One region of the Streptomyces sp. NPDC002623 genome, then DNA from elsewhere that is predicted to be linked to it. Evidence: riboswitches for the same ligand, from Rfam matches in the RefSeq annotation. Region 1 holds a riboswitch; each other region holds the start of a gene.

Region 1 (10,163 bases):
GAACACCCGGTGCGTCTCCTCGCCGAGGGTGCGCGTCCTCACCTGGTCCGGCGTCGCCGAATCGCCCACGTACGCCTCGGGGTTGGCCCCCGTCAGATGCCGGACCATGGCGACCATGCCGCCGTGGTACTGGAAGTAGTCGTCGGCGTCGACGAGATCGTGCTCACGCGTGTCGACGTTCTTCGCCGCCACCGCGATCCGCTTGAACGCCGTCTCCATGTCCCCGCGCGCCGCCCGCCCGTCGAGCCCGCGCCCGTAGGCGTAGCCGCCCCAGACGGCGTACACCTCGGCGAGGTCGGCGTCGGAGCGCCAGTTGCGGGCGTCGATCAGCGGCAGCAGCCCCGCCCCGTACGCCCCCGGCTTGGAGCCGAAGATACGGGCCGTCGCGCGCCGCCGGTCGCCGTGCTCGGCGGCGTCCTCCTCGACGTGGGCGCGCACGAAGTTCCGGTCGACCGGCTCCTTCAGCTCGGCCACCGTCCGCACCGCGTCGTCGAGCAGCCCGACGACGTGCGGGAACGCGTCCCGGAAGAAGCCGGAGATACGGACCGTGACGTCGATGCGCGGCCGGCCCAGCTCCGCCAGCGGGACCACGTCGAAGCCGGTGACCCGGCGCGAGGCGTCGTCCCACACCGGGCGGCAGCCCAGCAGCGCCAGGATCTCGGCGATGTCGTCGCCCTGGGTGCGCATCGCGGACGTGCCCCACACCGTCAGGCCGACGGACTTCGGATACTCCCCGGTGTCCTGGAGGTAGCGCTGGACGAGGGAGTCGGCGAGCGCCTGCCCGACCTCCCAACTCAGCCGGGACGGAATGGCCTTGGGGTCGACGGAGTAGAAGTTGCGGCCGGTCGGGAGCACGTTGACCAGCCCGCGGGTCGGCGAGCCGGACGGGCCCGCCGGGACGTAACCGCCGTTCAGGGCCTTGAGGATGTGGTCGATCTCGTCGGTCGTCCGCGCGAGCCGCGGCACGACCTCGGTGCAGGCGAACTCCAACACCGCGACGGCGTCCGGGAGTTCGACCCCCACCACCTCACGCACCAGCGCGGGGACCGCGGCCGTCGCCCAGCCCCGCTCCTCCATGCCTTCCGCGAACCGGCGGCACAGCTGCTCCAGCAGGTCGATCGCGTCGGCCGCCGAACGGGCCGGACCCTCGACCAGGTCGGTCAGCTCCACCGGTGCCTTCACCGGCGCGCCCGGCTCGGCCAGCAGATCCTTCTCCACCAGGCCGAAGTGCTCGGCGAGACAGGCCCGCAGCCCCGGCAGGGCGTTTGCCGCGCCGCCCCACACCTGCGAGGCCCGCAGCACGGCCAGCACGAGGTTCACCCGCGCCTCGTCGACCGGACCGCCGCCGAGGATGTGCAGGCCGTCGCGGATCTGGACGTCCTTGATCTCGCACAGATAGCCGTCGATGTGCATGACGAACTCGTCGAAGGCCTCGTCGTCCGGCTGGTCGTCCACATGCAGGTCGTGGTGCAGCTCGGCCGCCTTCACCAGCGTCCAGATCTGCGCCCGCACGGCCGGGGCCTTGGTCGGGTCCAGGTCGGAGACGAGCGCGTACTCGTCGAGGAGCTGCTCCAGCTTGGCCAGGTCGCCGTAGGTGTCGGCACGCGCCATCGGCGGCACGAGGTGGTCGACGACCGTGGCATGCCCGCGCCGCTTGGCCTGGGTGCCCTCGCCGGGGTCGTTGACGATGAACGGGTAGATGAGCGGGAGTTCGCCGAGGACGGCGTCCGGGGCGCAGCCGCCGCTGAGCCCGAGCCCCTTGCCGGGCAGCCACTCCATCGTGCCGTGCTTGCCCATGTGGACGACGGCGTCCGCGCCGAAGGAGTTGTCGAGCCAGCGGTAGGCCGCCATGTAGTGGTGGGACGGCGGCATGTCGGGGTCGTGGTAGATCGCGATCGGGTTCTCGCCGAAGCCGCGCGGCGGCTGGATCATCACGACGACGTTCCCGAACTGGAGGGAGGCCAGCACGATGTCGTCCCCGTCGACGTACAGGTTGCCCGGCGGCTCGCCCCACGCCTCCAGCATCCCGCCGCGCAGCTCCGGGTCCAGCTGGTCGAACCAGGCCCGGTAGTCGGCGAGCGGCACCCGCGCGGGCGCGGCGGCCAGCTGCTCCTCGGTGAGCCATTCGACGTCGTGGCCACCGGCGTTGATGAGCCGGTGGATCAACTCGTCCCCGTTGTCGGGGTACTCGGTGAGCGAGTAACCGGCGTCCTTGAGCGCGTCCAGCACCCGGACCGCCGAAGCGGGCGTGTCGAGTCCGACCGCGTTGCCGACCCGCGAGTGCTTGGTCGGATAGGCGGTGAAGACGAGCGCCAGCTTCTTCTCGGCGTTCGGCGTGTGCTTCAACTGCGCGTGCCGTACGGCGATCCCGGCGACGCGTGCGGCCCGCTCGGGGTCGGCGACGTACACCGGAACGTCGTCCGGGCCCTGCTCCTTGAAGGAGAAGGGGACCGTGATCAGCCGGCCGTCGAACTCGGGGATGGCGACCTGCATGGCCGCGTCCATGGGGGACACGGCCGCGTCGGAGGCCATCCACGCGGCGTGCGACGACGTCAGGCACAGCCCTTGCAGTACCGGCACGTCGAGGTCGGCGAGCGCCCCGATGTCCCAGGCCTCCTCGTCGCCGCCGGCCGAGGCCTGCGAGGCGTGCGTACCGCCGGCGGCGAGGACGGTGGCGACCAGGGCGTCGGCCCGGCCGAGGATCTCGTACAGCGCGGGGTCCGCACCGCGCAGCGAACCGCAGTACACGGGAAGGGCGTTGGCGCCCTTCGACTCGATCGCGTCGCACAGGGTGTCCACGAAGCCGGTGTTGCCGCTGAGTTCGTGGGCCCGGTAGAAGAGCACGCCCACGGTCGGCCGCCCATCGACGAACGGCCGTTCCCCGTGCACGCCGTACTCCGGCATCTTCTGCGGCTCGACGAACCCCTCGCCGGTCAGCAGCACGGTGTCGGACAGGAACCGGGCCAGCTCGGTCAGGTTGGCGGGACCGCCCTCGACGAGATAGCGCAGCGCCTCCGCCACCACGCCGGCCGGTACGGACGACTCGGCCATCAACTCCGCGTCCGGCACGGTCTCGCCGCCCAGCAGCACGGTCGGGATGCCGGACGCCTTCAGCGCGGCGAGCCCGTCCTCCCAGGCCCGCTTCCCGCCGAGCAGCCGGACGACGGCGAGGTCGGCGCCGTCGAGCAGCGCGGGCAGCTCGGCGGCGACGTCGACGCGGGTCGGGTTGCCGATGCGGTACGCGGCGCTCGTGGCGGCCCGGGCCGCCAGCAGATCCGTGTCGGCGGTCGACAACAACAACACTGTGCTCATGCGGGCGCTCCCGGTGGAATGAAAGGCAGTCCTTGCGGCGCGCCCGACTCGATGAGCCGCCAGAGCGCGTCGGTGTCCGCGTGCTGTTCGATCAGGTCGCCGAGCCGGTCGAGCTGCTCCTCGCGCAGCCCGGCGAAAGAGGTGTCGGGGGCGGGCACGAACCGGCGGCCCGCGGCGGCCGCCACCTCGCGCAGAAACGCCCGCCGGAACCCGTCCGACTCCAGCGAGCCGTGCCAGTGCGTGCCCCAGGTCTGTCCGACCCGGCAGCCGTCCAGGAAGGGGGTTCCGCCCAGGATCTCGGCGACCCCGTGGTGGATCTCGTAGCCGTCGACCGTCTCGCCGAGGGCTTCGCCCACCGGCCTGGTGAGGGTCTTCTCCCGGGCGAACCGCACCCGGACGGGCAGCAGTCCGAGTCCGTCGACCCGGCCCCGGCGGCTCTCGACGTCGTCCTCGATGCGCTCGCCGAGGATCTGGAAGCCGCCGCAGATCCCGAGGATCGGCCGGCCCTCCGCCGCCCGGCGCAGCAGGGCCGCGGCCAGCCCGCGCTCGTGCAGCCACTCCAGGGCCCGGACCGTGCCCCGGGTGCCGGGCACGACGACGAGATCGGCGTCGGCGAGCTCCTCCGGCCGGTCCACGAACCGCACGACGACACCGGGTTCGGCGGCGAGCGCGTCCACGTCGGTGAAGTTGGACATGAGCGGTATCGCGCAGACGGCGACCCGCAGCACGTCCTCGCCGACGGGCGGGGCGGTGTTCGACTCACGCACGGTGCCGCGCAGCGAAACGCGCAGTCCGTCCTCCTCGTCGATCCCGAGCCCGTGCCGGAACGGCAGCACCCCGTAGGTCCGCCGCCCGGTGAGCCCGAGCAGCATGTCGAGCCCCGGCTCCAACAGGGAGACGTCGCCGCGGAACTTGTTGACGAGGAATCCGGCGACGAGCGCCTGATCCTCGGGGGACAGAAGCGCGACGGTCCCGAAGAAGGACGCGAAGACCCCGCCACGATCGATGTCACCGACGACGAGGACGGGAAGCCCGGCATTCCGGGCGATCCCCATGTTGACGATGTCGGTCCGCCGAAGATTGATCTCGGCGGGAGAGCCGGCCCCCTCACAGATCACCGCGTCATACGTGCCCCGCAACTCGGCGAGACAGTCGAGAACGGTTCCCAGGAGTTTCTGCTGCCGCCCCCCGTGATACCCACGGGCACTGAGCTCCCCGACGGGCTTCCCGAGCAGCACGACCTGACTGCTCTGCTCGCCGCCCGGCTTCAGCAGCACGGGATTCATGAGCGCGGTCGGCTCGACCCGGCAGGCCTGGGCCTGCATGGCCTGCGCCCGCCCGATCTCGGCGCCTTCCTTGGTCACGAACGAGTTCAGGGACATGTTCTGGGCCTTGAAGGGCGCGACCTTCACCCCCTGCCGCACCAGCCACCGGCAGATCCCGGCCGTGACGACACTCTTGCCGGCATCGGAGGTCGTGCCGGCCACCAGAAGACCGCCGCCCGTCATGAAGTACGCCCCTTCGCTTTCGCGTTCACCGTCGTGGCGAGGGTGCGCGCGGCGACGGTCACGCCGAGCGCGAGCAGACCGACCCGGCGGGAGAGCCGCGCGGCCCGTTCGATGTCCCGGGCGACGACGGGCCGCCCGGCCGCCCCGTTGAGCACGGGCCGGTGCTCGACCCGGCCGCCGTACGACAGGGTCCCGCCCAGCCGCACGCCGAGCGCCCCGGCGAACGACGCCTCGACGGGTCCGGCATTGGGACTGGGATGCCTGCCCGCGTCCGCCCGCCAGGCCCGAACGGCCCCGCGCGGATCGCCCCCGGCCACGGCGGCGAGCACAGCGGTCAGCCGAGCCCCCGGCCACCCGGCCAGGTCGTCGAGCCGAGCGGAGGCCCACCCGAAGCGCAGATATCTCGGCGACCGGTGCCCGACCATGGCGTCCAGGGTGTTGACGGCCCGGAACCCGACCAGCCCCGGCACCCCGCCGACGGCCCCCCACACCAGCGCCCCCACGACGGCGTCGGAGGTGTTCTCGGCGACGGACTCCACCACGGCCCGGGCGATCCCGTCCGCGTCCAGCGACTGCGGATCCCGCCCGCACAGATGCGGCAGCCGCTCCCGCGCGGCGTCGACGTCACCCGCTTCGAGGGCCCGCCCGATGCCCCGCGCCTCGCGGACGAGGGAGGAGCCCCCGACGACGGCCCAGGTGGCGGCGGAGGTGAGGACGACGGAGACGGCGGTGGAGGACCGTCCGCCGCGCGAGACGGCAGCCCCCAACGCGACGGCGCTCCCGGCGCACACGAGGGTGTGCAGAGCGCCCCACCCCCGATGGTCCCGCCACAACACCCGCTCCACGCCACCCGCGGCCCGCCCGAACGCGGCGACCGGATGCCCCCGGCGGGGATCGCCGAGGATCAGATCGCCGAGGAGGCCGGCGGCGGCGCCGTACGCGAAGACGCGATCGGCACGCACGGGCTCAGCCGGCCGTGGGGTCGGGCAGCGAACCGGTGCGGTACCTCAACGGCCCAGCGAGCATGGCGATATGTCCTCACTCAGGGTGTCCGCGCCCTGGTTCGACTAGACCGGCGGGGAGAGTTCCTGGCTCCCGGGGGCTTACTACCCCGGTGACAGTGGCGGGACCGCGCCGGATTCGCACCGGCTTCCTCTCCTACCGCCGTTGATGGCTCCGGCAGTCCACCACGGGCCCGGAACGGCCGTCAACTTGCCGTTGACCTGCACAGGGAGAGTGTGCAGAACCCCACACCGCTGCCACGACGGCCGTCACTCGCGCACGGCTCCCGGAGGAAAAAACGGACCGCCCCGTGCGGCTCCTCGCGAGAGCCGCACAGGGCGGTGAGTGCCGTCGGCCGGGCGTCAGACCACGATCAGCGAGATCCCGTAGGCCACCGCGGCCGCGCAGGCGACGAAGCACGCGTACGCGCCCGTCACCGCGAGGGTGGCCGAGCCGCCCTCCGCCGTTGCGCGTTCCTGCCGCGACAGACCCATGACGCCCAGGGTGAACAGAGCCACCAGGCCCACGGTGACCACGAGGCTGACGCCGAAGACGGAGCCCAGGGCCGCCCAGTCGATCTTCATGCTGTTTCTCTTCCTTCGTACCGGGTGCGCGGGCTCAGACGGCCGGGGCCGTGGGCTCGGTGGCCGTGGCGGTGGCGGAGGCGGTGGCGGCGGGGGACGGGATGGTGGCCGTCAGGCTGTCGGCGACCGGGGCCGCCGTCGGGATCGCCGCCGGCTCCTCCGTCCCGTTGACGTTCGAGGCGTCGATGACCTCGCGCCGCGAGATCTTCCAGATCGCCGCGCTGGAGGCCACCAGGAAGATCGCGACCACCGCGGTGCCCCAGTCGCCCAGGTCGGTCACGGACTCGGCCAGCGCACCCACCAGGGCCGCCGCCGGCAGCGTCAGGCCCCACGCGACGAACATCCGCGTCGCCGTCGACCAGCGGACCACTCCGCCCTTGCGGCCGAGCCCCGCGCCCATCACCGCACCGGAGACCGAGTGGGTGGTGGAGAGGGAGAAGCCGAGGTGGGAGGAGGCCAGGATGACCGTGGCCGCGCTGGTCTGGGCGGCGAAGCCCTGCTGTGGCTGGAGGTCGGTCAGGCCCTTGCCCATGGTGCGGATGATGCGCCAGCCGCCGAGGTAGGTGCCGAGCGCGATGGCGAGGCCCGCGGAGAGGATGACCCAGGTGGGCGGGTCCGAGTCGGGGGCCACGGCGCCGCCGGCCACGAGGGCGAGGGTGATGATGCCCATCGTCTTCTGCGCGTCGTTCGTGCCGTGGGCGAGCGAGACCAGGCCGGCCGAGGCGATCTGGCCGGCGCGGTAGCCCTTCGCCGCGGCCTTGCCGTCGGCCTTCTTGCCGAGGGTGTAGGAGAGGCGGGTCGCCAGAAACGCCGCGATGCCCGCGACGATCGGGGCCGCGATCGCCGGGATCAGGACCTTGGTGACCAGGGCGTCGCCGTGCACCGCGCCCATGCCGGCCGAGGCGATGGTGGCGCCGATCAGGCCGCCCATGAGGGCGTGCGAGGAGCTGGAGGGCAGGCCCACCAGCCAGGTCAGCAGGTTCCAGAGGATGGCGCCGACCAGGGCGGCGAAGATGACCTCGGGCCGGATGCCGGTCTCGTCGACGAGCCCCTTGGAGATCGTGTTGGCGACCTCCACGGAGAGGAACGCGCCGACGAGGTTGAGCACGGCGGACATGGCCACCGCGACCTTGGGTCTGAGTGCACCGGTCGAGATGGTCGTGGCCATCGCGTTGGCGGTGTCGTGGAAACCGTTCGTGAAATCGAACGCAAGTGCGGTTACGACCACAATCGCGAGGATCAGCGAGAAGCTTTCCATTTACCCAGGCATTCGTTCGAAGTAATCGGCCGGTTGAACGTAAGTAACCTGAATGAACGGAAGGTGAACTGGAGGGGGCTTGGTGGTGTCCAGTAGGGCAGGGGCGGGGCTCCGTTTCTTCCCTGTGCCGCCGGCGGCACAGACGCCGCACGGCTAGTCCCCTTGCGCGAAGCTCTGCAGCCGGTCGGCGGAGCCGTTGAAGAGATTCTGGTCACCCGGCAGGCTGCCGCTGTCGGCGTACTGCCAAAAGGTCCACGCCGACCATCCGGCCGGCAGGGCGCCCGCGTCGGCGGACCGGTAACGGGCGATCCACAGGGCGTGATCCGCGGCGAAGGCGCTGCTGCCGCCCGTGCAGAGGTTCCACCAGTGGGTCGTCGTGTAGATCACCGGGCGACGGCCGGTGAGCCGGTGCACCTCGTCGCTGAAGGCCCGGATCCAGGCCACCGTCTGCGCCTCGGTCAGGCCGTAGCACCTGTTCGAGCCGCCGTAGGGGTTGTACTCGATGTCGAGGGCGGGCGGCAGGGTCCGGCCGTCCGCGCTCCAGCCGCCGCCGTTGCCGACGAAGTGCGCGGCCTGCGCCTTGCCCGAGCCCTTGTCCGGCAGCGCGAAGTGGTACGCGCCGCGCAGCAGCCCGACCGCGCCGGCGCCCTCGTACTGCGCTTCGAAGTACGGGTTGCGGTAGGAGGTGGACTCGGTCGCCTTGACGTAGACGAACCCCGCCCCCGCGGCCTTCGCCCGCGGCCAGTCGACGGTCTTCTGGTGGGACGAGACGTCATGCCCCCTCGGCTGCTCCGCCGCACGGGCGGGCGCCTGGGCGAGCGCGGTCCCCGCGGCGGCGAGCGCCACGGCACAGGCCGCCCATGCGAGGCCGCGGCGACGCGAGGACGGCGTGGACAGCGAGGACGGCAAGGACGGCAAGGACGGCAAGGAGGGCGTGGACGGCGTGGGCGATGGAGCGTGGGCGCGAGCCATGATTCCCCCGGAACGGCGGCGTGCACGAAACGAAAACGAACCAGAGGCTAGAGGAAGATCCACGAATATCGGTGGGTGTTCGTCGATCTCCGGCCAAATCACCTCAAGAGGGGGAGTGCGGCATGGCTGAGCAGCGGCGCGAGCAGGAGGACGCCCGGGACTCCGGAGACGGCGCACGGGGTGCGGCGGAGCGGCCGCGGAGGCGTGCGGTCCCCGAGGAGGCCCGCGCCTGGGAGGCGCTCGTGACGACGGCCCGCCGCACCGTGACCGACGGACTGGTCGTCGGCACCTCCGGCAACGTCTCGGTGCGGGTCGGCGACACCGTGCTGGTCACACCGTCGGGCGTGCCCTACGACCGGCTCGCCCCGGACGACCTCACCGGCGTCGACCTCACCGGCCGTCAGGTGCTCGGCGGCCTGGTCCCGACCAGCGAACTGCCCATGCACCTCGCCGTCTACCGCGCCACCGACGCCGGCGCGGTCGTCCACACCCACGCGGTGCACGCCACGGCCGTCTCCACCCTCGTCACGGAGCTCCCCCGCGTCCACTACATGGCGGCCGCGCTCGGCGGACCCGTCCGGGTCGCCCCCTACGCCACGTACGGCACCGCGGAGTTGGCCGAGAACATGCTCCAGGCCCTTGCGGACCGCACCGGCTGCCTGCTGCAGAACCACGGCACGCTCACCTACGGCACCACCCTCGACCAGGCCTATGACCGCACGGCCCAACTGGAGTGGATGTGCCGCCTGTGGCTGACGGCCTCGTCGCTGCCCGGCCGGAACCCCACCCTCCTGACGGAGGAACAGGTGGCGCAGGCGGGGGAGCGGCTCCGGGGATACGGGCAGCGGCCCTGACCCTGCTCCCCACCGGCCCCGACCCTGCTGCCCACCGGCCCCGACCCTGCTGCCCACCGGCCCCCGTCACTCTCGCCGACCGCACCACTGGCCGCTCGCAGGGATGGCCAGGACACTGGACGCGTGCGCACTGTCAGAGCGACGGCCGCCGCCGTCACCGCAGCCCTGGCCGCCGGCGCGGCCGGCGTCGCCGTCGGCCGGTTCGCCAGCGACGCCGCCCTGAAGGCGCCGCCCGGCCGGCCGCTGCCCACCGAACCCCGGCTCACCGTGCACGGCACGGCCGCCGGACAGATCACCCTCACCCGCGACCTGGCCGCCCTGCGTCCCGGCACCTACGGGCTCTCCGGGAACGGCTCCCACGCGGTCGTCGGCGCCGTCCTGCCCACCGCCCCGCACTCCGCGGACACCGTCGTACGCCGCCTGGAACGCGTCACGCACGGCACCCTGAACCCCCGGGACGCGGTCTGGCTCACCCCGAACCTGCACATCGGCAACCCCGGCAGCGCCCTCGGCCTCGACCACGCCGACATCGACATCCCGGGCGAGCTGGGCAACCTGCCCGCCTGGTTCGTCCCCGGCGCCCGGCGCACCTGGGTGATCGCCGTGCACGGCCTGGGCACCACCCGGGAACACGCGCTGAACGTCATGGCCTTTCTGCACCGCCGCCGCTTCC
Region 2 (10,163 bases), on a different contig from region 1:
GTATTCGCAGGCGACACCGCACTGTCACCGCCACGTTGCGAAAGGATTTCGTGCGGCGGCGGGTTACGGAGTATTGACTCGGCGGCATACGGACGTCGAAGTCCGCAGGACGAGTTCCGTCGCCAGCTCGATGCGCGGCGACGCGGGCGGCCGGCCCTGGGCCAGATCCATCAGCACCCGGGTCGCCTCGCGCCCCAGCTCCTCGAACGGCTGGCGCACCGCGCTCAGCGGCGGGCAGGCCATCGCCGCGACCAGCGTGTCGTCGAACGACATGACCGACAGATCGTCCGGCACGGCCAGCCCCTGCTGACGGGCCGCCTCCAGCACACCGAGGGCCTGCGCGTCGCTGGCCGCGAACACGGCCGTGGGCGGGTCGTCCGCTCGCAGGATCTGCAGGCTCGCCGCGAGCGCCTCGGTGTAGTCGAAGTCCGTCGAGCGGACGAGCGCGGGGTCGTAGCCGATCCCCGCTTCCTCCAGCGCGGCCCGGTAACCGTGCACGCGCGCCGCCCCGGCCAGGGAGTGCGACCGGCCCGCGACCATGCCGATCCGGGTGTGCCCCAGTTCCAGCAGATGCTGGACGGCGTCCCGGGCCCCGCTCCAGTTCGTCACGCCGATGCTCGGGATGTCCTCGGACGGAGCGCTGAGCGGGTCGATCAGCACCACGGGCAGCCGCTGCTCGACGATCCGCCGCTGGTCGTCCTCGGCCAGCATCGAGATCACGATCACGATCCCCGCCGCGCCGAGCGCCACGCACTCCTCCAGCCACCCGGAGATCGACCGCCGGCTCGTCGTCCCGGTGACCACGTCGATGCCGAGCTCGCCGGCCGCGTCCACGATGCCCCGGGCGACCTCCAGCGTGTACGGACCGGACAGATCGCGGAAGACGACGATGATCTGCCGGGGCGTCGCGGGATCCCGTTCCCACGGGCGGACGTACCTGTACCGCGCCAGCAGTTCCTCGACCCGGTCCCGGGTCGCCGCGCCCACGTCCCGGCGCCGGTGCACCACCTTGGACACGGTGCTGAGCGAGACCCCCGCCTCGGCGGCGATGTTCGTCAGCAGACCGTGCTGCGCCTCCTGCCGTCCCTTGCCTCGACCTGTCACCCGATGCCCGTTCCGCTCGCCGGGCACCGATGCGCCGGACCGCACCGCGTACCTGGTCAGAGACTCGCCGCAAGGTAACGGGACCCGACACGGGGAGGCAAGACCGGAGCGCTCTGTTCAGTTGCCGCACAGGGCCTTGGCACCGGTGGGCCGTGCTGTCCTCCGCCCGGTCGGAGTCGAGGGCGACCGCCCGCGAGAGGGCATTGCGGCAGGCCAGGACGGCGGGATGTCCGCTGCGGCCGCGGCGTACGACGGTGAAGACGCGGCGTGCGCGCTGCCCGCGGGGAAGCTGCCGCAGCGGGACGGTCGGGTGCTTGCCGCTCCAGACGAGGTCGGGCAGGAAGGCGGCGGGCTCCATCACCCAGGGGCGGTCCGCGAGCGCGCCCACGCGGCGACCGAGTACGTCGGCCTCGCCTCGCTGGACCGCCTGACCGACATCCTCACCCGCACGATCGCCGACTTCTGCTCCTGAGCCCTCGGCCGGACCCGAGTGGGGGCCGGGGCGCTCGTGGCGCCCCGGCTCTCGGGACGGTCGGTCAGGACGCGGTCAGCTCGCCGCGGACCGTGCGGGCGGCGGCGACGAGGTTCTCCAGCGAGGTGCGGGTCTCGGGCCAGGCGCGGGTCTTCAGGCCGCAGTCGGGGTTGACCCACAGCCGTTCGGCGGGGATGGCCTCGAGGCCGGTGCGCAGCAGTTCGGCCGCCTCCTGCACGCTCGGGACGCGCGGGGAGTGGATGTCGTAGACGCCGGGGCCGGCCTCGCGGGGGTAGCCGTGGGCGGCGAGTTCGCGGGCGACCTGCATGTGGGAACGGGCGGCCTCCAGGCTGATGACGTCGGCGTCGAGGTCGTCGATGGCCTGGACGACGTCGCCGAACTCGGCGTAGCACATATGGGTGTGGATCTGGGTGTCCGGACGGACGCCGCTCGTCGTCAGCCGGAACGCCTCCGTCGCCCACGCGAGGTAGGCGGGGTGGTCGGAGGCGCGCAGCGGCAGCGTCTCGCGCAGGGCGGGCTCGTCGACCTGGATGACCGAAGTGCCCGCCGTCTCAAGGTCGTTCACCTCGTCGCGCAGGGCGAGGGCGACCTGGCGGGCGGTGTCGCCGAGGGGCTGGTCGTCGCGGACGAAGGACCAGGCGAGCATGGTGACCGGGCCGGTGAGCATGCCCTTGACCGGGCGTGGGGTGAGGGACTGGGCGTAGGTCGTCCAGCGCACGGTCATCGGCTCGGGGCGGGAGACGTCGCCCGCCAGGATCGGCGGGCGGACGTAGCGGGTGCCGTAGGACTGCACCCAGCCGTGCTGGGTGGCGAGGTAGCCGGTGAGCTGCTCGGCGAAGTACTGGACCATGTCGTTGCGTTCGGCCTCGCCGTGCACCAGGACGTCCAGGCCGGTCTTCTCCTGGAAGGCGATCACCTCCTGGATCTCGGCCCTGATCCGCTCCTCGTAGCCGGCCGTGTCGATCCGGCCGGCCCGCAGGTCCGCGCGGGCGGTGCGCAGTTCGCCGGTCTGCGGGAAGGAGCCGATGGTGGTGGTCGGCAGGAGCGGCAGGCCGAGGTGGGTGCGCTGGGCCGCGGCCCGTTCGGCGTAGGGCTGGGAGCGGCGGGCGTCAGCATCGGTGACGGCCTCGGCGCGGGCCCGGACGGCAGGGTCGTGGGTGACGGGGGAGTTCACGCGGGAGGCCAGATCGGACCGGTTCGCGGTCAGTTCCGCCGAGATGGAACCGGTGCCGTGGGTCAGCCCCTTGGCGAGGGTGACGATCTCGGCGGTCTTCTGCTTCGCGAAGGCGAGCCAGCGCAGGATCTGCGGGTCGACGTCCCGTTCGGCGGCCGTGTCGAGGGGGACGTGCAGCAGGGAGCAGGAGGCGGCCACGTCGACCCGGTCGGCCAGGCCGAGCAGGGTGCCGAGCAGGGCGAGGGATTTCGACAGGTCGTTGATCCAGATGTTGCGGCCGTTGACGACACCGGCGATCAGACGCTTGCCGGGCAGCCCGCCCACGGCTGCCAGCGCGTCGAGGTTGGCTGCGGCGGTGTCGGTGAAGTCCAGGGCGAGCCCTTCGACGGGAGCCTTGGCCAGGACGGGCAGGGCCTCGCCCAGCCGGTCGAAGTAGGAGGCGATCAGCAGCTTGGGCCGGTCGGTGAGGGCCCCGAGGTCGCGGCAGGCGCGGGCGGCGGCGTTGAGCTCGGCCGGGGTGCGGTCCTGGACGAGGGCGGGCTCGTCGAGTTGCACCCATTCCGCGCCCGCCGCCCGCAGGTCGGCGAGGACCTCGGCGTACACCGGGAGCAGACGGTCCAGCAGGGTCAGCGGGTCGAAGTCCGCCGCCACGCCGGGGGCAGGCTTGGCCAGCAGCAGATAGGTGACCGGGCCGACCAGGACGGGACGGGCGGTGAGCCCGAGGGCAAGGGCTTCGCCCAGCTCGGCGACCTGCTTGGTGGAGTCGGTCGTGAAGACCGTGTCCGGGCCCAACTCGGGGACGAGGTAGTGGTAGTTGGTGTCGAACCACTTGGTCATCTCCAGCGGCGCGACGTCCTGGGTACCGCGCGCCATGGCGAAGTAGCCGTCCAGGGCGTCCGCATCGACGGCCGCCCGGTGGCGGTCGGGGATCGCGCCGACCATGACGGTGGTGTCCAGGACGTGGTCGTAGTACGAGAAGTCGCCGGTGGGCGCCTCGTGGATGCCGGCCTCGGCGATCTGCCGCCAGTTGTCGGCACGCAGTTCGGCGGCGGCGGTCCGGAGGGCGTCGGCGGTGACGCGGCCCTTCCAGTAGCCCTCGATGGCTTTCTTCAGTTCCCGGTTCGGGCCCTGGCGGGGGTAGCCGTACACGGTGGCCCGTGCTGCCGCGGCTGCGGGCTTGGTGGTCACGGAGATCTCCTTCGCGAGATGAATCCCTGAGATCCCGGGGACGGGACGCGAGCGCGAAGGGGTGACGAACCGGACGGAGACCGACTGCGCAAGGTACGGCGCGGTCGTCCGCCTGGTAGGTACGCCGACCCGCCCACGAGGTCACCGGGATGTCCGCACACGAGTGGTTCGGGTGCGGGCAGTTGGCAGGTCTTCGGACTCGCGGGCACGTCTGTGTCGTACGAAGTCGTACGAGACACCTACTGGCCGTCGCTTCCCAGGCCCTGCGTGGACCCAGTGCGTATGACGGCGGTCGTTCCCGCTCACCGCTGCGGGGCAGTCCCGGATTCCCACCGGGTTCCCTCTTGCGACGCATCCCGCCTGGCGGACGGGGCGAACCAGCTGCACCAGCCACCGTACGGCGACCGTCAGGGATGCGGCCCGTGGTGTCCGGCATTCGGATGGTGGCGTGGGCCACATGGCGGACGCGTGTGGAACGGATCGGGGGAGGGAAACGCGCCCCCGCGTCTCCCTCCGCCCGGGTTGCCCGGCCCTGGTCGTACGGCCGACAGCAGTGAAGAACCGGGGCGACTCGCGGGCCGGAGCGGGGGCCGGGGCCGGGGGCGCGGACGCGTCGGCGTCACGCCTCCTGCGGGCTCGCCGCCAGGCGGACGGCGGCGTCGACCCGCGTGTCCAGCACCGGCGACGCGTCGGGCCAGCCTACGTACCGCACGCACAGCTCCTGGCGACCCGTCTCCACCGACACCACGCCCGGCGGCAGATCCAGTCGGCGTATCTCCCGGCGGTGCAGTCGGGTCGGCGGCCGCTCCTCGGTGAGGCGGACCAGGATCGCCGTGTACCAGCTGTTTCCGCCCTCGAGGCCGTCGTCGACGATGGAGCAGGCGATGCCCACCTCGACGCCGTCCCGGTGCACCACGGCCAGCACTTCGCCGCGGAAGAGCGGGCTCGCGGGGAGCTTCCACTGCTCCCCGTCGGTGGTGAGCGCGGCCAAGTCTGTTTCGCAACGCCCTCCGTTGCGGCCCGCCCAGGCGGTCAGCATCGCGCGGCTGCGCGCCTGCCGCTCCGCGTCACGCCGTACCTCGGCCAATGTCATGGCGGAGATCGCGACCCCGAGCACGACCGTGAAAGCCACCACGAGCAGGATCACCTGCCACGGGAATCCCCAGATGAGCCCGCCGACGAGGAGGAGCGCCGACCCGCCTCCTGCGATGGCCACACCCATGATGAGAGCTTCCCGCTCATCGTCCAAAAGGGGCATGTACCTCAGTAGACCACCGCTTGCCGCCAATTGCCCCACCCGGTCAGTAAAGTGGCCGTGACTCAGAGGTAGTTGACGAGTCGTCAGCTCGCGGAATCCGGAGAGACCGGCGGATCCTCGGCAACTCCGCCCGCCGCCGGTGGCGACGGCCGTCTGGGCATCGGCTGTCTCCGGGGGCATCGGGTGCGCGGCGGCGGTCGGGCTCTCAGTGGGTTCCGGGCTGGATGAGCTTGTAGAAGAGGCGGGCGCCGGCCCGTCGGGCGGACTGGCGCAGCCGCACGGGGAGCGGCCGGGCCGGCGCCGGCCCGGCCGGCTTCGTGGCCAGGCGGGGGAAGAGAGCTTCGGCGTTGGTGCGGTTGACGGCTGTCAGCGTGTGGGGGTCCACGCCGCTGTCCAGTCCGTTGGCGAAGTACTGGGAGGCAGGGGTGGGGGCGAAGGGCCAGTCGCTGCCGAACAGGACGTGTCCGGGGCGGGTGAAGGCGAGCAGGGTGGGCAGGGCGGCGGGGCTGGCGGAGAGAGCGGTGTCGTAGTAGAAGTCGCGCAGGTCGTCCAGGGTGTCGAGGGGGCTGCGTCCGGTGTCGGCGGCGATGGCGACGGCCATGCGGTGCGAGGCGTAAGGGACGAAGCCGCCGGCGTGGCTGAGGACGAAGCGGATGTTCGGGTGGCGGCGCGGGATGCCGTTGCGGACCAGGAGGTAGGCGGCGCGGGTGGTGTCGAGGAGGAAGTCGGCGGCGAACGGGGGGATTCCGTCGACGGCGGGTGCGGGGAGTTCGGCGGGGTGGACGAAGACGACGGCGCCGTGCTCGTCGAGCACGCGCCACAGTGAGTCCTGGCCCTCGGCGCCCAGGTAGGCGCCCTGGTTGTTGGCGAGCAGGGTGACCCCGTCCGCCCCGAGCCGGGCGAGGGCCCGCTCCGCCTCCTGCGCCGACGCGTCGATGTCGGGCATGGGCAGTGTGGCGAACCACCCGAAGCGGTCGGGGTGTTCGGCGGCGACGGACGCCGAGTGGTCGTTGAGTCGTTGGGCCAGGTCGGCGGCCTCGCCGGGGTGGGTGAGGAAGCCGGTGCCCGGGGTGGAGACGGAGAGGATCGCCGTCTCGGCCCGCAGCAGGTCCATCAGCTCCAGGGCGGCCTCGGGGCTCCAGTCGGGCAGGGCGCGGCCGCCCGCCTCGGCGATGCCTGCTTTGGCGAGGGCGTCGCGGTAGAAGGACGGGATGACGTGCTGATGGACGTCGATCCGGCGGGGTGCGGTGGTCATGAGGAGGTCTCTCGGCTTTCTGGGGTGAGCAGGTCGAGGCGACGTCGATCCAGTCTTTCCGGCCGCAGGCCACGCCGCGTGCCGACGGGCTCGACGAGTGGCCTCGGATGCGGGTGTGGATGCGGCGCACCCGCGCCGACTCTTGACCGTCTCCGCCGGCCGGATTAGCGTAGCGAACATTCCAATTGTAGTAAACGCTACAACAATGAGCCGATGGAAGACAGCGAGGTGGCCTGGTGAGCCATGTCAGCGCCAAGGAAAGAGCCAAGGAAAGAGCCGAGGTCGGAGCTGAGGTCGGAGCCGCGGACTGCGGCGGGGGCACTGCGTACGACGTGGCGGTGATCGGGTACGGGCCCACCGGCGTGACCGCGGCGAACCTGCTGGGAGCGCTGGGACTGAGGGTGCTCGTGCTGGAGCGCGACGCGGAGATCTACTCCCGGGCGCGGGCCATCTCCACCGACGAGGAGGTCATCCGGATCTGGCAGCGGATCGGGCTGGCGGACCGGCTTAAGGAGGACATGCTGGCCGAGCGGCCGCTGGACTTCGTCGACGCGCGCGGCCGCACCTTCCTCAGCGCCTGCCCCTCGCCGCGCGGACACGGCCACCCGCCGCAGATGTTCCTCTACCAGCCCGCGCTGGAGCAGGTCCTGCGCGACGGCGTCGACCGCTATCCCGGCGTCGAGATCCTGCTGCGGCACGAGTGCCTGCGGCTGCGCCAGGACGCCGACGGGGTGGAGCTGACGGTGGTCGGGACCGCCGACGACTCCGTACGGCGGGTGCGCGCGAAGTACGTGATCGCGGCCGACGGCGGCTCGAGTCTCACCCGCGCCCAGCTGAACGTGGGCTACGAGGGACGGACGTACGAGGACCGCTGGGTGGTCGTCGACACCGAGATGCTCAAGCCCTGGCCGGACCACGACCGGCTGCGCTTCCGCTGCGACCCCGCCCGCCCCGCGGTCGACTGCCCGACCCCCCTCGGCCACCACCGCTGGGAGTTCCCGATCCTGCCCGGCGACGACGAGGAGCACCTGACCACCGACGACGCGATCCATGCCATGGTGGCCAGGTACGGGATCGGCCGGGACCAGATCAAGATCCTGCGGGCCACCGTCTACAGCCACCACGTCCGCTTCGCCGCCCGCTTCCGCGTCGGCAGGGTCTTCCTCGCGGGCGACGCGGCCCACGCCATGCCGCCGTGGATCGGTCAGGGCATGGCCGCCGGGGTGCGGGACACGGCCAACCTCTGCTGGAAGCTCGCCGCCGTGCTGCGCGGCGAACTGCCCGAGACCGCGTCCTCGACTCCTACGAGGCCGAACGCAAGCCGCACGTCAAGGAGATCACCCGGCGGGCCGTGTTCACGGGGAAGATCATCACCGAACGGCGGCTGCCCCTCGCCCGTGCCCGGGACACCGTGCTGCACGCCGTCCGCCGCATGTCCGCCGTCAGCGGCCGGCTGGTGGACGCGCACTGGATACCGGTCGCCCGCTACGCCGAGGGATTTCTGGCCCGCCCGCGCACGAAGGCCTCCGGACGCCAGATCCCCCAGCCCTGGGTCACCGGCCCCGACGGCGGGCGGGTACGGCTGGACGATGTGCTCGGCGGTCGCTGGCTGCTCCTGCACGGAGGCCTGCCCGCCGCGCAGTCCCCGTGGGACCGCTGCGGCACCCCCTCGCTGACCGTCCTGCCCGCAGGCTCCCGCCCGGCCGAGGGCGCGATCGTCGACAGCGACGGCGTGCTGCTCGCCTGGATGACACAGCACCGCGTGGCCACGCTCGCCCTGCGCCCGGACGCCTATGTCTACGCCGCCGCTCCCCAGGGCGCCCCACTCCCGCCGCCCCCGGCCGGTTTCGCACCGGCATCGCAAGCCATCGCCTCGACCGTGAGCTGAGGAACGCCATGACCACGCACACCGCACCGCCGCCCATGCAGGAGTCCCTGCTCGACGTCGCGGGCAAGAAGATCTTCGTCGCGGAGACCGGTGGGACCGGTGACCCGACCGGTGACGGCCTGCCCGTCCTGCTGCTGCACGGCGGCGGCCCCGGCGCCTCCGGCGTCTCCAACTACTTCCGCAACATCGCCGAGCTGGCCAAGGCCCATCGGGTCATCGTCCCCGACCTGCCCGGCTACGGTCGCAGCACCAAGGGCATGGACGGCGCCGACCCCTTCGGGTACCTCGCCGACCTCATCCGCGGCCTGCTCGACGAACTCGGCCTGGAGAAGGCCCACTTGGTCGGCAACTCCTACGGCGGCGCCTGCGCCCTGCGCCTCGCCCTGGACACCCCCGACCGGGTCGGGCGGATGGTTCTCATGGGCCCCGGCGGCATCGGCACCACCCGCGCACTGCCCACCCCCGGCCTCAACAGCCTGCTCAACTACTACTCCGGGGACGGGCCTTCGCGCCTCAAACTGGAGAAGTTCATCCGCAACCACCTCGTCTTCAACGCCGCCGACGTGCCCGACGCCGTCATCGACGCGCGCTATGCGGCCAGCATCGATCCCGAGGTGATCGCGGCTCCGCCGCTGCGCCGCCCCTCCGGCCCGAACGCGCTGCGCACGCTGTGGAAGATGGACTTCACCCGCGACGACCGGCTGTCCCGGCTGCCCGTGCCGACGCTGGTGCTGTGGGGCGCGGCGGACAAGGTCAACCGTCCGTCCGGCGGCCGCATGCTGGCCGACCGTATGCCCGACTGCGATCTCTACGAGGTCGCCAACACCGGGCACTGGGTGCAGTTCGAGCGCGCCGAGCTGTTCAACCGGCTGTGCGCCGCCTTCCTGGCAGGCCGCCGATGAACGCTGCCCCGGGAGCATCCGTCTTCGGCGCAGTCCACCTGGGTTACACGGTCATCGAGAGCAACCGTTTCGCCGACTGGCGTCGCTTCGGCACCGACGCCATCGGCATGCATCGCGACGACCTCGACACGGACGTCATGCGGTTCCGCCTCGACGATCAGGAATGCCGCTTCCTGCTGCGGCGCGGACCGGCCGAGGACGTCGTCGCCCTCGGCTGGCACATCGACGACCACACCACCTTCGAACGCATAGAGCACCGCATACGCGCCCACGGCGTGCCGCTCGTCGAAGGCACCGAGGAGGAGGCGGAGCTGCGCGGCGTCGAACGCCTGCTGCGCTTTCCCGGCCCCAAGGGCATCACCCAGGAGATCTACACCACGCCCGTCACCTCGTCCGAACCGCTGCGCATGCTCGCGTCCGGCTGGGTCACCGGCGACGCGGGCATGGGCCATGTCGCCATCACCTCCGCCAAGCCCGCCTTGATGCGCGGTTACTTCAACACGGTCTTCGACGCCCGTCTGACGGACTACATCGACGAGACCATCAACGGAGTCAAGCTCAAGATCCGCTTCCTGCGGGTCAACGAACGCCACCACTCCATCGCGATCGCCGCCGTCCGAGGCCTGCCGATCGACCCGGTCCGCACGCGAGTCCAGCACCTCAACATCCAGGCCGCCTCGCTCGACGACCTGGCCCGCAGCTACGAGCGGGTGCACGAACTCGGCTTCGACATGGCCCTCTCCATCGGCCGGCACACCAACGACAAGGAACTCTCCTACTACGCCCGCACCCCCTCGGGCTTCGAGTGGGAGGTCGGCTGGAACCCGATCGTCATCGACGAGACCACCTGGCAGCCCTCCACCCACCAGGGCATCAGCACATGGGGCCACCTGCCCGTCGG
Region 3 (10,163 bases), on a different contig from region 1:
GCGAGCAGCAGCGAGTTGCGCAGGCCCGTCGCCGCGATCCGCGTCCGCAGCGCCGCCCAGCGCTCCGGCCAGGTGAACTCGACGCCGTAGTGGTCGGGGTGCAGCACACCGCGAGCGGTACGGGTCTTGTCCCAGGCGGGCAGCGGGCCGCTGCGCTCGGCCAGGTCGGCGGAGGCCTCGTACGCGGCCAGCATGATGCGCTCGGCGATCCGGGTGGACAGGGCCTTGGCCTCGGCGGAGTCGAACGGCAGCCGCAGCTTGAAGAAGACGTCCTGCAGGCCCATCGCGCCGAGACCGACCGGCCGCCAGCGGGCGTTGGAGCGGCCCGCCTGCTCGGTCGGGTAGAAGTTGATGTCGACGACCCGGTCGAGGAAGGTGACGGCGGTGCGGACGGCCGCGTCCAGCCGCTCCCAGTCGATGCCGTCGCCGTCCTCGGCCGCCGGGTCGACGAACGCGCCGAGGTTCACCGAACCCAGGTTGCACACGGCCGTCTCGCCGTCGTCCGTGACCTCCAGGATCTCCGTGCAGAGGTTGGAGGAGTGCACGACGTGACCCGGCTCGGCCGTCTGGTTGGCGGTGCGGTTGGCGGCGTCCTTGAAGGTCATCCAGCCGTTGCCGGTCTGCGCGAGGGTGCGCATCATGCGGCCGTACAGGTCACGGGCCGGGATGGTCTTCTTCGCGAGCCCGTCCCGCTCGGCCTTGCGGTACGCGGCCTCGAACTCCGCGCCCCACAGGTCGACCAGCTCGGGCACGTCCGAGGGCGAGAACAGCGACCACTGCTCGTCCGCGTTCACGCGCCGCATGAACTCGTCCGGGATCCAGTGCGCGAGGTTCAGGTTGTGCGTACGGCGGGCGTCCTCGCCGGTGTTGTCCCGCAGCTCCAGGAACTCCTCGATGTCGGAGTGCCAGGTCTCCAGGTAGACCGCGGCCGCGCCCTTGCGCCGGCCGCCCTGGTTCACGGCGGCGACCGAGGCGTCCAGGGTCTTCAGGAACGGCACGATGCCGTTGGAGTGCCCGTTGGTGCCGCGGATCAGCGAACCGCGGCTGCGGATCCGGGAGTACGACAGCCCGATGCCGCCGGCGTGCTTCGAGAGACGGGCGACCTGGTGGTAGCGGTCGTAGATGGAGTCCAGCTCGTCCAGCGGGGAGTCGAGGAGGTAGCAGGACGACATCTGGGGGTGCCGGGTGCCGGAGTTGAAGAGCGTGGGGGAGGACGGCAGGTAGTCCAGGCGGCTCATCAGCCCGTACAGCGCGGCGACCTCGTCCAGCGCACGCGTGCTGTCGTCCTCGGCCAGGCCGGCGGCGACGCGCAGCAGGAAGTGCTGGGGCGTCTCGACGACCTTGCGGGTGATCGGGTGCCGCAGCAGATAGCGGCTGTGCAGAGTGCGCAGCCCGAAGTAGCCGAAGCGGTCGTCGGCGGTCGTGTCGATCAGCGCGTCGAGACGGGCCGCGTGGACGCGCACGAACTCGGCGGTGCGGTCCGCGATCAGACCCTCGCGGTGGCCGACGGCGACCGAGGCGGTGAACGACGTGACCCCCTGGGAGGCGGCCTCCGCGGCGATGCTGATGGTCAGCAGCCGGGCGGCCAGCTTCGAGTAGGCGGGGTCCTCGGAGATCAGACCGGCGGCCGCCTCCGTCGCCAGCTCGCGCAGCTCCGCCTCGTCGGCCCGCGAGGACCGGCCGCGCAGGGCGGCGGCGGCGACCCGGCCGGGGGCGGCGTCGGGAAGGTCGGCGGTCAGCTCGGTCAGGGTCCGCAGCAACGCGTTCCCGGGACCGTCGGTCTCCAGCTCGAAGACTGAAACCGGGTCGGCTGGCGCGATGGTCACGTGAGGCTCTCCCTCGCTCGGCAGGGGGCCTGGCGGAGGGCAGGGCAGCACACGAGCGCACGGGGCGTCGCGTCCACCGGCCCACTCCGCGAGGCCCGGACGTCAGGGCACCCGGACCGGGACGGCCGGGCGCGCTGTCGGCAGGACCTCGGACTGAACAGGCGTGCACATATGGGTGGACATGCACGCGTGTACACCGTTGCGGGACAGTTCCGGATTCGCACCGGATTCCCCTGCGGCGACAGCGAGCATGAGCATACATCTTGTGCCCGGCTGTCGTGTCACCCCCAGATGTTGTGTCGCGCTGGTTTCAGAGCGTCAACTTGTAGGCGAGGAGAGTGATGTCGTCCAGGTGCGGCAGGGGATTCCAGTCCCGCTCTGGTGTGCGGACGAAACCGAGACGTTCGTAGATGCGGTGGGCGGCCGCCATGGTGCGCTGGGTCGACAGGACGACGGCCGTGCAGCCCTCCGCGGCCCGCGCCCGGTTGAGGCAGGCCCGCACGAGGGCCTCGCCCGCGCCGCGGCCGCGCGCCTCGCGCGCGACCGCCAGCATCCGTATCTCGGCCTCGCCGGGGCGCGCGATGTCGGCCATCGCACCCCCCGAGGGGACGAAGGTCACTCCGCCGAGGACCGCGTCGCCCTCCACGGCGACCAGCACCTCGGCGGCGGCCGTACGTTTCGCGACGTCCCTCAGCTCGTGGAGGTACTCGTCGCTCTCGCCGAAGTCGAGCAGCCCGTCGTCCAGGTAGGCGCGGGCCGTGAGTTCGCCGAGGGCGTCGTGCTCGGTGGGTCGTACTGCCCGGATGTGGATGTCCATGCCAGGCAGTGTGCGACACGCACAGGGCGGAGGGCCGCCGGATGTCTCCGACGGCCCTCCGCGTGCTTCGCCCGGTTCCTCGGGTCAGTGACCGGCGTTCGCCGTCGCCGGGGGCAGTTCCTTCTGGACGCCCGGGTCGCCGGCGTCCGCCGTGTAGTCCTCCGGCTTGGTCTCGTCGATGCCTTCCGGAGCCTTGAGCGCCTTCAGGGCGAAGGTCAGGACCACCGTGACGGCGACGTTCAGGACGAACGCCGTCAGGCCGATGTAGCCGATCTCGCCGAGGCCCGGGATCTCCTTCGACGAGCCGCCGAAGTGCTTCTGGGTCGGGGAGGCGACGCCGTACGCGGCGACCGTGCCGTAGAGCATGCCGACCGCCCAGCCGGCGAGCAGGGCCCAGCGGTGGAACCAGCGGGTGAAGAGGCCGCCGACCAGGGCCGGGAAGGTCTGCAGGATCCAGATGCCGCCCAGCAGCTGGAAGTTGATGGCGACGGTCTTGTCCATGGTGAGGACGAAGACCAGGGCCCCCACCTTCACCAGGAGCGAGACCAGCTTGGAGACCCTGGTCTCCTGCGCGGGCGTCGCGTCCGGCTTGATGAAGTCCTTGTAGATGTTGCGCGTGAAGAGATTCGCGGCCGCGATCGACATGATGGCCGCCGGCACGAGCGCGCCGATGCCGATCGCCGCGAACGCCACGCCCGCGAACCAGGCCGGGAACATGTCCTCGAACAGCTGCGGGATGGCCAGCTGCCCGTTGGTGACCTTGACCCCGGCGGCGATCGCCATGAAGCCGAGCAGCGCGAGCAGGCCCAGCATCAGGGAGTACAGCGGCAGGATCGTGGTGTTGCGGCGGATCACCTCACGGCTGCGGGAGGAGAGCGTCGCCGTGATCGAGTGGGGGTACATGAACAGCGCGAGCGCCGAGCCCAACGCCAGCGTCGCGTAGGTCCACTGACCGGGTTCGCCCGGCGCCAGCGCGCCGCGCGGCTTGCCCGTCGCCGGGTTGGTCTGGCTGAACGCCTCGCCCGCCTTGGCGAAGATGTCGTCGAAGCCGCCGAGCTTGATCGGGATGTAGATGATCGCCACCGCGATGACGATGTAGATCAGCGTGTCCTTCACGAACGCGATCAGCGCGGGGGCCCGTAGGCCCGAGGAGTAGGTGTAGGCGGCCAGCACGCCGAACGCGATCAGCAGCGGCAGGTCCTTCACGAACCAGTTGGTGTCCTCGCCGCCGCCGACGCCCATCACGTCGAGCACCGCCTGGATGCCCACGAGCTGCAGCGCGATGTATGGCATCGTTGCCAGGATGCCGGTGACGGCGACCGCCAGCGACAGGCCCTTCGAGCCCCAGCGGCCGCGCACGAAGTCGGAGGTCGTCACATAGCCGTGCTTGTGGGAGACCGACCACAGGCGGGGCAGGAACGTGAAGATCAGCGGGTAGACGAGGATCGTGTAGGGCACCGCGAAGAAGCCGGCCGCGCCCGCCGCGTAGATCGCCGCCGGGACGGCGACGAAGGTGTACGCGGTGTAGAGGTCGCCGCCGAGCAGGAACCAGGTGACCCAGGTGCCGAACGACCGGCCGCCCAGGCCCCATTCGTCGAGGCTGTTCTCGTTCTCGGCCTTGCGCCAGCGCGCGGCCAGGAAGCCCATGGCCGTGACGGCCAGGAAGAAGAAGATGAAGACGGCGAGTGCCACGCCGTTCACGCCGTCGTTCATTCCGCCGCACCCCCGCTCCGGGTCCTACGGCCGCGCTGGTCGATCTGCCACAGCTTGTACGCGGTCACCGTGAGCGCGGTGGACAGCAGCACCCACAGCATCTGGTACCAGTAGAAGAAGGGGATCCCGATGAACGCCGGATCGACCTTCGCGTACGAACCCACCCACAGCATCGCCACGAACGGCGCGAACAGACACAGGGCGATGACGACGCGCACAGGCGTCACCACCGGCTCCTTCGGCACTTCCGGGGCATCTGACATCGGCGGCTCCATCCCCTCGCTGATCGCCTTGATCACCGTTGTAATGCGCAGGCAATGTAAGGGACGAATAAGCGCAGCGGAAGACCGCCTCCGTATACGACTACAAGATCCTCACTCGGTGGGCCGCTTCAGGCGTGCGACGAACTTGTACCGGTCGCCCCGGTACACCGACCGGACCCACTCCACCGGCCGGCCCTCCTTGTCCAGCGAGTGGCGGGAGAGCATCAGCATCGGCAGACCCACGTCGGTGCCGAGCAGGCCGGCCTCGCGCGGGGTGGCCAGGGAGGTCTCGATGGTCTCCTCGGCCTCGGCGAGATGGACGTCGTAGACCTCGGCGAGCGCGGTGTACAGCGACGTGTACCTGGCGAGCGACCTGCGCAGGGCGGGGAAACGCTTCGCCGACAGATGGGTCGTCTCGATCGCCATCGGCTCGCCGTTGGCCATGCGCAGCCGCTCGATGCGCAGCACGCGCCCGCCTGCCGTGATGTCGAGCAGCTCGGCGAGCCGGTCGTCGGCGGTGATGTAGCCGATGTCCAACAGCTGAGACGTCGGTTCCAGACCCTGGGCGCGCATGTCCTCGGTGTACGAGGTGAGCTGGAGCGCCTGGGAGACCTTCGGCTTGGCGACGAACGTGCCCTTGCCCTGGATGCGCTCCAGCCGGCCCTCGACGACCAGTTCCTGCAGCGCCTGCCGGACGGTCGTGCGCGAGGTGTCGAACTCGGCCGCCAGCGTGCGCTCGGGCGGCACCGGGGTGCCCGGGGACTGTGTCTCCGTGATGTCCAGCAGGTGCTTCTTGAGGCGGTAGTACTTGGGCACACGCGCGGTACGGACGGTCGCCCCACCCTCGTTCTCCGCACTGCTGACGTCGGTGCTCATGGCCTGCCTTCCCGGCTGCGGATGCGGTCACATCGTGGCACGGCAGCCTATCGGGCGGCCCGCGCACTCCGTGATCCCTTCTGTATACCGTCGCCGCCTCTTCTGGTCTAGTCCACCAGGGCAAGTGGTCTACCGGAGCCGTGTCTTCCGGGGGTGATGTTTTCGACGGCTTCTTACTTAAAGGTTCCTGCATATGTAGGTCCCATAACGGCTGGTCAAAGGCGTTTCGGCCACCCTTGACAGGCGTATTGGTCTCAGCCAAGCTCTGCGCACTGGTCTACACCATTGGTCCAGGTCCCGGCTGGTGGGCGGGGGGGTGTGGGCATCCCTGAGGAGGATGGCGTGAAGCGCAAGCTGATAGCCGCGATCGGTATCGCGGGCATGATGGTGTCCATCGCGGCGTGCGGGGACGACGGCGGCAGCGGGGACTCGAAGGGCTCCGACGCGAAGGAGCTCACCGTCTGGCTCACCGTCGACGCGCAGAACAACTGGCCCGAGCTGGTGAAGGCGGCCGACGCGGCGCTCGTGAAGGCGCACCCCGGCGTCAAGATCACCCACGAGTACTACGGCTGGCCGGACAAGAACGCCAAGCTCGACGCGGTCCTCGCCACCGACAAGGCCCCCGACGTGGTCGAGATGGGCAACACCGAGATGCTCGGCTACATGGTCAAGGGCGCGTTCGCCCCCCTCGACGCCTCGAAGTTCGACAACTCCTCCGCCTGGCTGGACGGCCTCAAGGAGTCGGTGACCTACGACGGCAAGACCTACGGCGTGCCGTACTACGCCGGCGGCCGCGTCGCCAACTGGCGCAAGGACGTTTTCGCCGCGGCGGGCGTCAAGTCCACGCCGAAGACCTACGCGGAGCTGACCGCGGCCCTGGACAAGGTCCAGAAGAAGGAGGGCGACAAGTTCTCCGCCTGGTACCAGCCCACCCGCGACTGGTACGCGGCCATGTCCTTCGTCTACGACGCCGGCGGCTCCATCGCCAAGGAGGACGGCGGCCAGTGGAAGGCCAGCCTGTCCTCGCCCGAGTCCATCAAGGGCCTCACCGACTTCAAGAACGTCGTCGACAAGTACATGCACGGCGACAAGACCAAGGACGAGTCCGACCGTTACATCGTCTACGGCCAGGGCAAGTCCGGCATGATCTTCGCCCCCGCCTGGGAGGGCGCGACCGCGGCGGCCAAGGAGAACGACAAGACCGGCAAGCTCGCCGGCAACGTCGAGAACTTCGTGATGCCCGGCCCGTCCGGCAAGAACCTCCCGGTCTTCCTGGGCGGCTCCGACCTCGCCGTCCCGGTGAAGTCCAAGGCGCAGGACCTCGCCGCCGAGTGGATCAACGCCTTCACCGGCCCCTCCGGCCAGAAGGGCCTGATCGCCAAGGGCAACCTGCCCAACAACAAGACCGACCTCGCCACCCTCAAGAACGACCCGGCGACCGCCGTCCCGGCCACCGCCGCCGAGTCCAACTGGTTCGTCCCCATGGCCCCCGGCTGGGGACAGGTCGAGAAGGCCCAGGTCCTGCAGACCATGCTGCAGAGCATCGGCACCGGCAAGCAGACGGTCGAGGCCGCCGCGAAGGAAGCGGACGCCGCCATCGACAAGGTCATCAACACCAAGTGACCTGAGGGCAGGGCCCCGCGACGCGCCGGGCCCTGCCTCCCCCCCCGAACGACTTGAACGACCTGAACGACCCGACGACTCGAACGACCCGAACGACTCGTACGGGACTTCGCCTTCGTACGACCCGAGGGACCGCTGAGGAGCGCGCGGATGAGTGCCGCAGACACGACCACCCCTGCCAAGGCGCCGCCGACGCGGCCGTCGCCCCCACCGCCCGCGCCACCCAGAAGACCACGGGCGAGACGTTCACCCGCCGGCACTCCCTGGCTGCTCCTCGCCCCCTGTCTGCTGATCCTCGCCCTGGTCATGGGCTATCCGCTGATCCGGCTGGTCACCCTCTCCTTCCAGAAGTTCGGGCAGTCCCAGCTCTGGGGCTTCCAGCCGGCCGAGTCGGTCGGGTTCGACAACTTCGCGGGGGTGCTGGGCGACGGCGAGTTCTGGCAGGTCGTCGTCCGCACGATCGTCTTCGCGGCCGGCTGTGTGATCCTCACGATGGTCCTCGGCATGCTGATCGCCCTGCTGCTCCAGCGGGTCTCCGGCTGGGTGAAGACCCTGATCAACATCGCGCTGGTGGCCAGCTGGGGCATGCCCGTCATCGTCGCCACCACGGTCTTCAAGTGGCTGTTCGACTCCGACTACGGCATCCTCAACGCGGTCCTGAGCAAGCTGCCCGGCGTCGAGCTGATCGGCCACAACTGGTTCGCGAGCGGACCGCAGGGCCTGGCCGTCATCATGCTGCTGGTGATCTGGGGCGCGGTCCCCTTCGTGGTCATCACCCTCAGCGCCGGCCTCACCCAGGTCCCGGCCGAACTGGAGGAGGCCGCCCGCCTCGACGGCGCGGGCTCCTGGGGCGTCTTCCGGTACGTCACCCTGCCCATCCTCAAGCCGATCATCGTGATGCTCACGACCCTGTCGGTCATCTGGGACATGGGTGTGTTCCCGCAGGTCTTCGTGATGCGCAACGGGCATCCCGAGGCCGAGTTCCAGCTCCTGACGACGTACTCCTACGACCGCGCGTTCGTGGTCAACGACTACGGACAGGGCTCGGCGATCGCCCTGATCACCGTGCTGCTGCTGCTCGGGGTGGTCGCCGTCTACATGCGTCAGATGCTGAAGATCGGAGAGGTCGAATGAGCAGCACGGTTTCCGCTCCGCGGCGGTCGAAACTCGGCTGGAACCTCGTCGGTCTGCTGGTCTTCGCCGTCGTCGGCTTCCCCGTCTACTGGATGCTCAACACGGCGTTCAAGCCGGCGAAGGACGCCATCGACCCGGACCCGAGCCTGCTGCCGACGGGCTTCACGCTCTCCAACTTCAGCCGCGCGCTGAACATCGCCGACTTCTGGGGCCCGGTGGGCCGCAGCCTGATCGTCTCCCTGGCGGTCGTCGTGATCGGCGTCGTCGTCGGGATGCTGGCCGCCCTCGCCATCTCCCGGTTCGCCTTCCGCGGCCGCAAGATCGTGATCGTCGGCATCCTGGCCGTCCAGATGGTCCCGCTCGTCGCCATGATCATCCCGGTCTTCCTGCTGCTGAACGACCTGGGCCAGTACGACAAGCTCACCGGTCTGATCATCACGTACCTGACCTTCATCCTCCCCTTCACGGTGTGGACGCTGCGCGGCTTCATCGTCAACATCCCGAAGGAGCTGGAGGAGGCCGCGATGGTCGACGGCTGCTCCCGCACCGGCGCCTTCGTCCGCGTCGTCTTCCCCCTCCTCGCCCCCGGCATGGTCGCCACCTCGGTCTACGGCTTCATCCAGGCCTGGAACGAGTACCTCTACGCCCTGATGCTGCTCAGCCAGAAGAACCAGACCGCGACCGTCTGGCTCGGCAACTTCACCACCAAGCACGGCACCGAGTACGCCCCGATGATGGCCGGCGCCACGATGATGGCCCTACCGATCGTCGCCCTCTTCCTCCTCGTCCAGCGCAAGATGGCCGCGGGGCTGACCGCGGGCGCCGTGAAGGGATAACGCCCCCGATGACCACATTCGCCAGCGGCACCACTGCGTCCAACAGAGACAGGCTCACGCGCGACGCCCTGACGGTCCTGCAGCCCGGTTTCCCCGGCACCACCGCCCCCGACTGGCTGCTGCGCCGGCTCGGCGAGGGCCTGGCGTCGGTGGGACTGTTCGGCAGGAACATCACCTCACCCGAACAACTCGCCACCCTGACCGCCCAGTTGCGCGCCGAACGCGGCGACGTCCTGGTCGCGATCGACGAGGAGGGCGGAGACGTCACGCGCCTGGAGGTGCGCACCGGCTCCAGCTTCCCCGGCAACCACGCGCTGGGCGCGGTGGACGACGTCTCCCTCACGCTGGCGGTCGCCGCCGAACTGGGCCGCCGGCTCGCCGAGTGCGGGGTGAACCTCAACTGGGCCCCGTCCGCGGACGTCAACTCCAACGCCGCGAACCCGGTCATCGGGGTCCGCTCCTTCGGCGCCGACCCCGACCTGGTCGCCCGGCACACCGCCGCCTATGTCACCGGCCTGCAGTCGGCGGGCGTCGCGGCCTGCACGAAGCACTTCCCGGGCCACGGCGACACGGCGGTCGACTCCCACCACGCGCTCCCGCGCATCGACGCCGACCCGGCGGTCCTCGCGGAACGCGAACTGACCCCGTTCCGCGCGGCCATCGCCGCCGGCAGCCGTGCCGTCATGACCGCGCACATCCTGGTCCCCGCCCTGGACCCCGCCCGACCGGCAACGTTGTCCCCCCGCATCCTCACCACCCTCCTGCGCGAGGAACTCGGCTACGACGGTCTGATCGTCACCGACGGCATGGAGATGCAGGCCGTGGCCGCGACCTACGGCATCGAGCGCGGCAGCGTCCTCGCGATCGCCGCCGGCGCCGACGCCATCTGCGTGGGCGGCGGCCTCGCGGACGACGAGACCGTGCGCCGCCTGCGCGACGCCCTGGTCACGGCCGTGCGCACCGGAGAACTCCCCGAACAACGCCTGGCAGAGGCGGCGGAGCGCGTCCGCGCGCTGGCCCGCTGGACGGCGACGGAGGCCAAGGCCGACGGCGGCGCCGGCCACACGCCTGACGG

Evidence for each region. A riboswitch is a leader RNA that binds a small molecule or an ion and turns the genes downstream of it on or off. The one in region 1 is predicted to bind cobalamin.
Region 2: linked by a shared signal. The riboswitch ahead of metE (5-methyltetrahydropteroyltriglutamate--homocysteine S-methyltransferase) and the one ahead of ACWD4O_RS29535 (cobalamin biosynthesis protein) in region 1 are both predicted to bind cobalamin.
Region 3: linked by a shared signal. The riboswitch ahead of ACWD4O_RS03450 (ribonucleoside-diphosphate reductase subunit alpha) and the one ahead of ACWD4O_RS29535 (cobalamin biosynthesis protein) in region 1 are both predicted to bind cobalamin.

Annotation. Positions count from the first base shown of each region.
Region 1 is NZ_JBSFWB010000018.1:62,602-72,764, reverse strand. It holds gene cobN (cobaltochelatase subunit CobN) at 1-3,312, opposite strand, end outside; gene ACWD4O_RS29540 (cobyric acid synthase) at 3,309-4,820, opposite strand; gene ACWD4O_RS29535 (cobalamin biosynthesis protein) at 4,817-5,782, opposite strand; cobalamin riboswitch at 5,884-6,024, opposite strand; gene ACWD4O_RS29530 (hypothetical protein) at 6,185-6,406, opposite strand; gene ACWD4O_RS29525 (anion permease) at 6,441-7,664, opposite strand; gene ACWD4O_RS29520 (lysozyme) at 7,818-8,582, opposite strand; gene ACWD4O_RS29515 (class II aldolase/adducin family protein) at 8,759-9,490, shown strand; gene ACWD4O_RS29510 (alpha/beta hydrolase family protein) at 9,614-10,163, shown strand, end outside.
Region 2 is NZ_JBSFWB010000056.1:22,763-32,925, forward strand. It holds gene ACWD4O_RS45370 (LacI family DNA-binding transcriptional regulator) at 64-1,104, opposite strand; gene ACWD4O_RS45375 (hypothetical protein) at 1,331-1,576, shown strand; gene metE (5-methyltetrahydropteroyltriglutamate--homocysteine S-methyltransferase) at 1,641-3,959, opposite strand; cobalamin riboswitch at 4,127-4,356, opposite strand; gene ACWD4O_RS45385 (hypothetical protein) at 4,579-5,175, opposite strand; gene ACWD4O_RS45390 (amidohydrolase family protein) at 5,423-6,472, opposite strand; partial or broken gene ACWD4O_RS45395 (bifunctional 3-(3-hydroxy-phenyl)propionate/3-hydroxycinnamic acid hydroxylase) at 6,805-8,360, shown strand; gene ACWD4O_RS45400 (alpha/beta fold hydrolase) at 8,369-9,262, shown strand; gene ACWD4O_RS45405 (VOC family protein) at 9,259-10,163, shown strand, end outside.
Region 3 is NZ_JBSFWB010000002.1:162,220-172,382, reverse strand. It holds gene ACWD4O_RS03450 (ribonucleoside-diphosphate reductase subunit alpha) at 1-1,826, opposite strand, end outside; cobalamin riboswitch at 1,949-2,084, opposite strand; gene ACWD4O_RS03445 (GNAT family N-acetyltransferase) at 2,137-2,643, opposite strand; gene mctP (monocarboxylate uptake permease MctP) at 2,728-4,356, opposite strand; gene ACWD4O_RS03435 (DUF3311 domain-containing protein) at 4,353-4,619, opposite strand; gene ACWD4O_RS03430 (GntR family transcriptional regulator) at 4,731-5,495, opposite strand; gene ACWD4O_RS03425 (extracellular solute-binding protein) at 5,838-7,118, shown strand; gene ACWD4O_RS03420 (carbohydrate ABC transporter permease) at 7,269-8,252, shown strand; gene ACWD4O_RS03415 (carbohydrate ABC transporter permease) at 8,249-9,088, shown strand; gene ACWD4O_RS03410 (glycoside hydrolase family 3 protein) at 9,097-10,163, shown strand, end outside.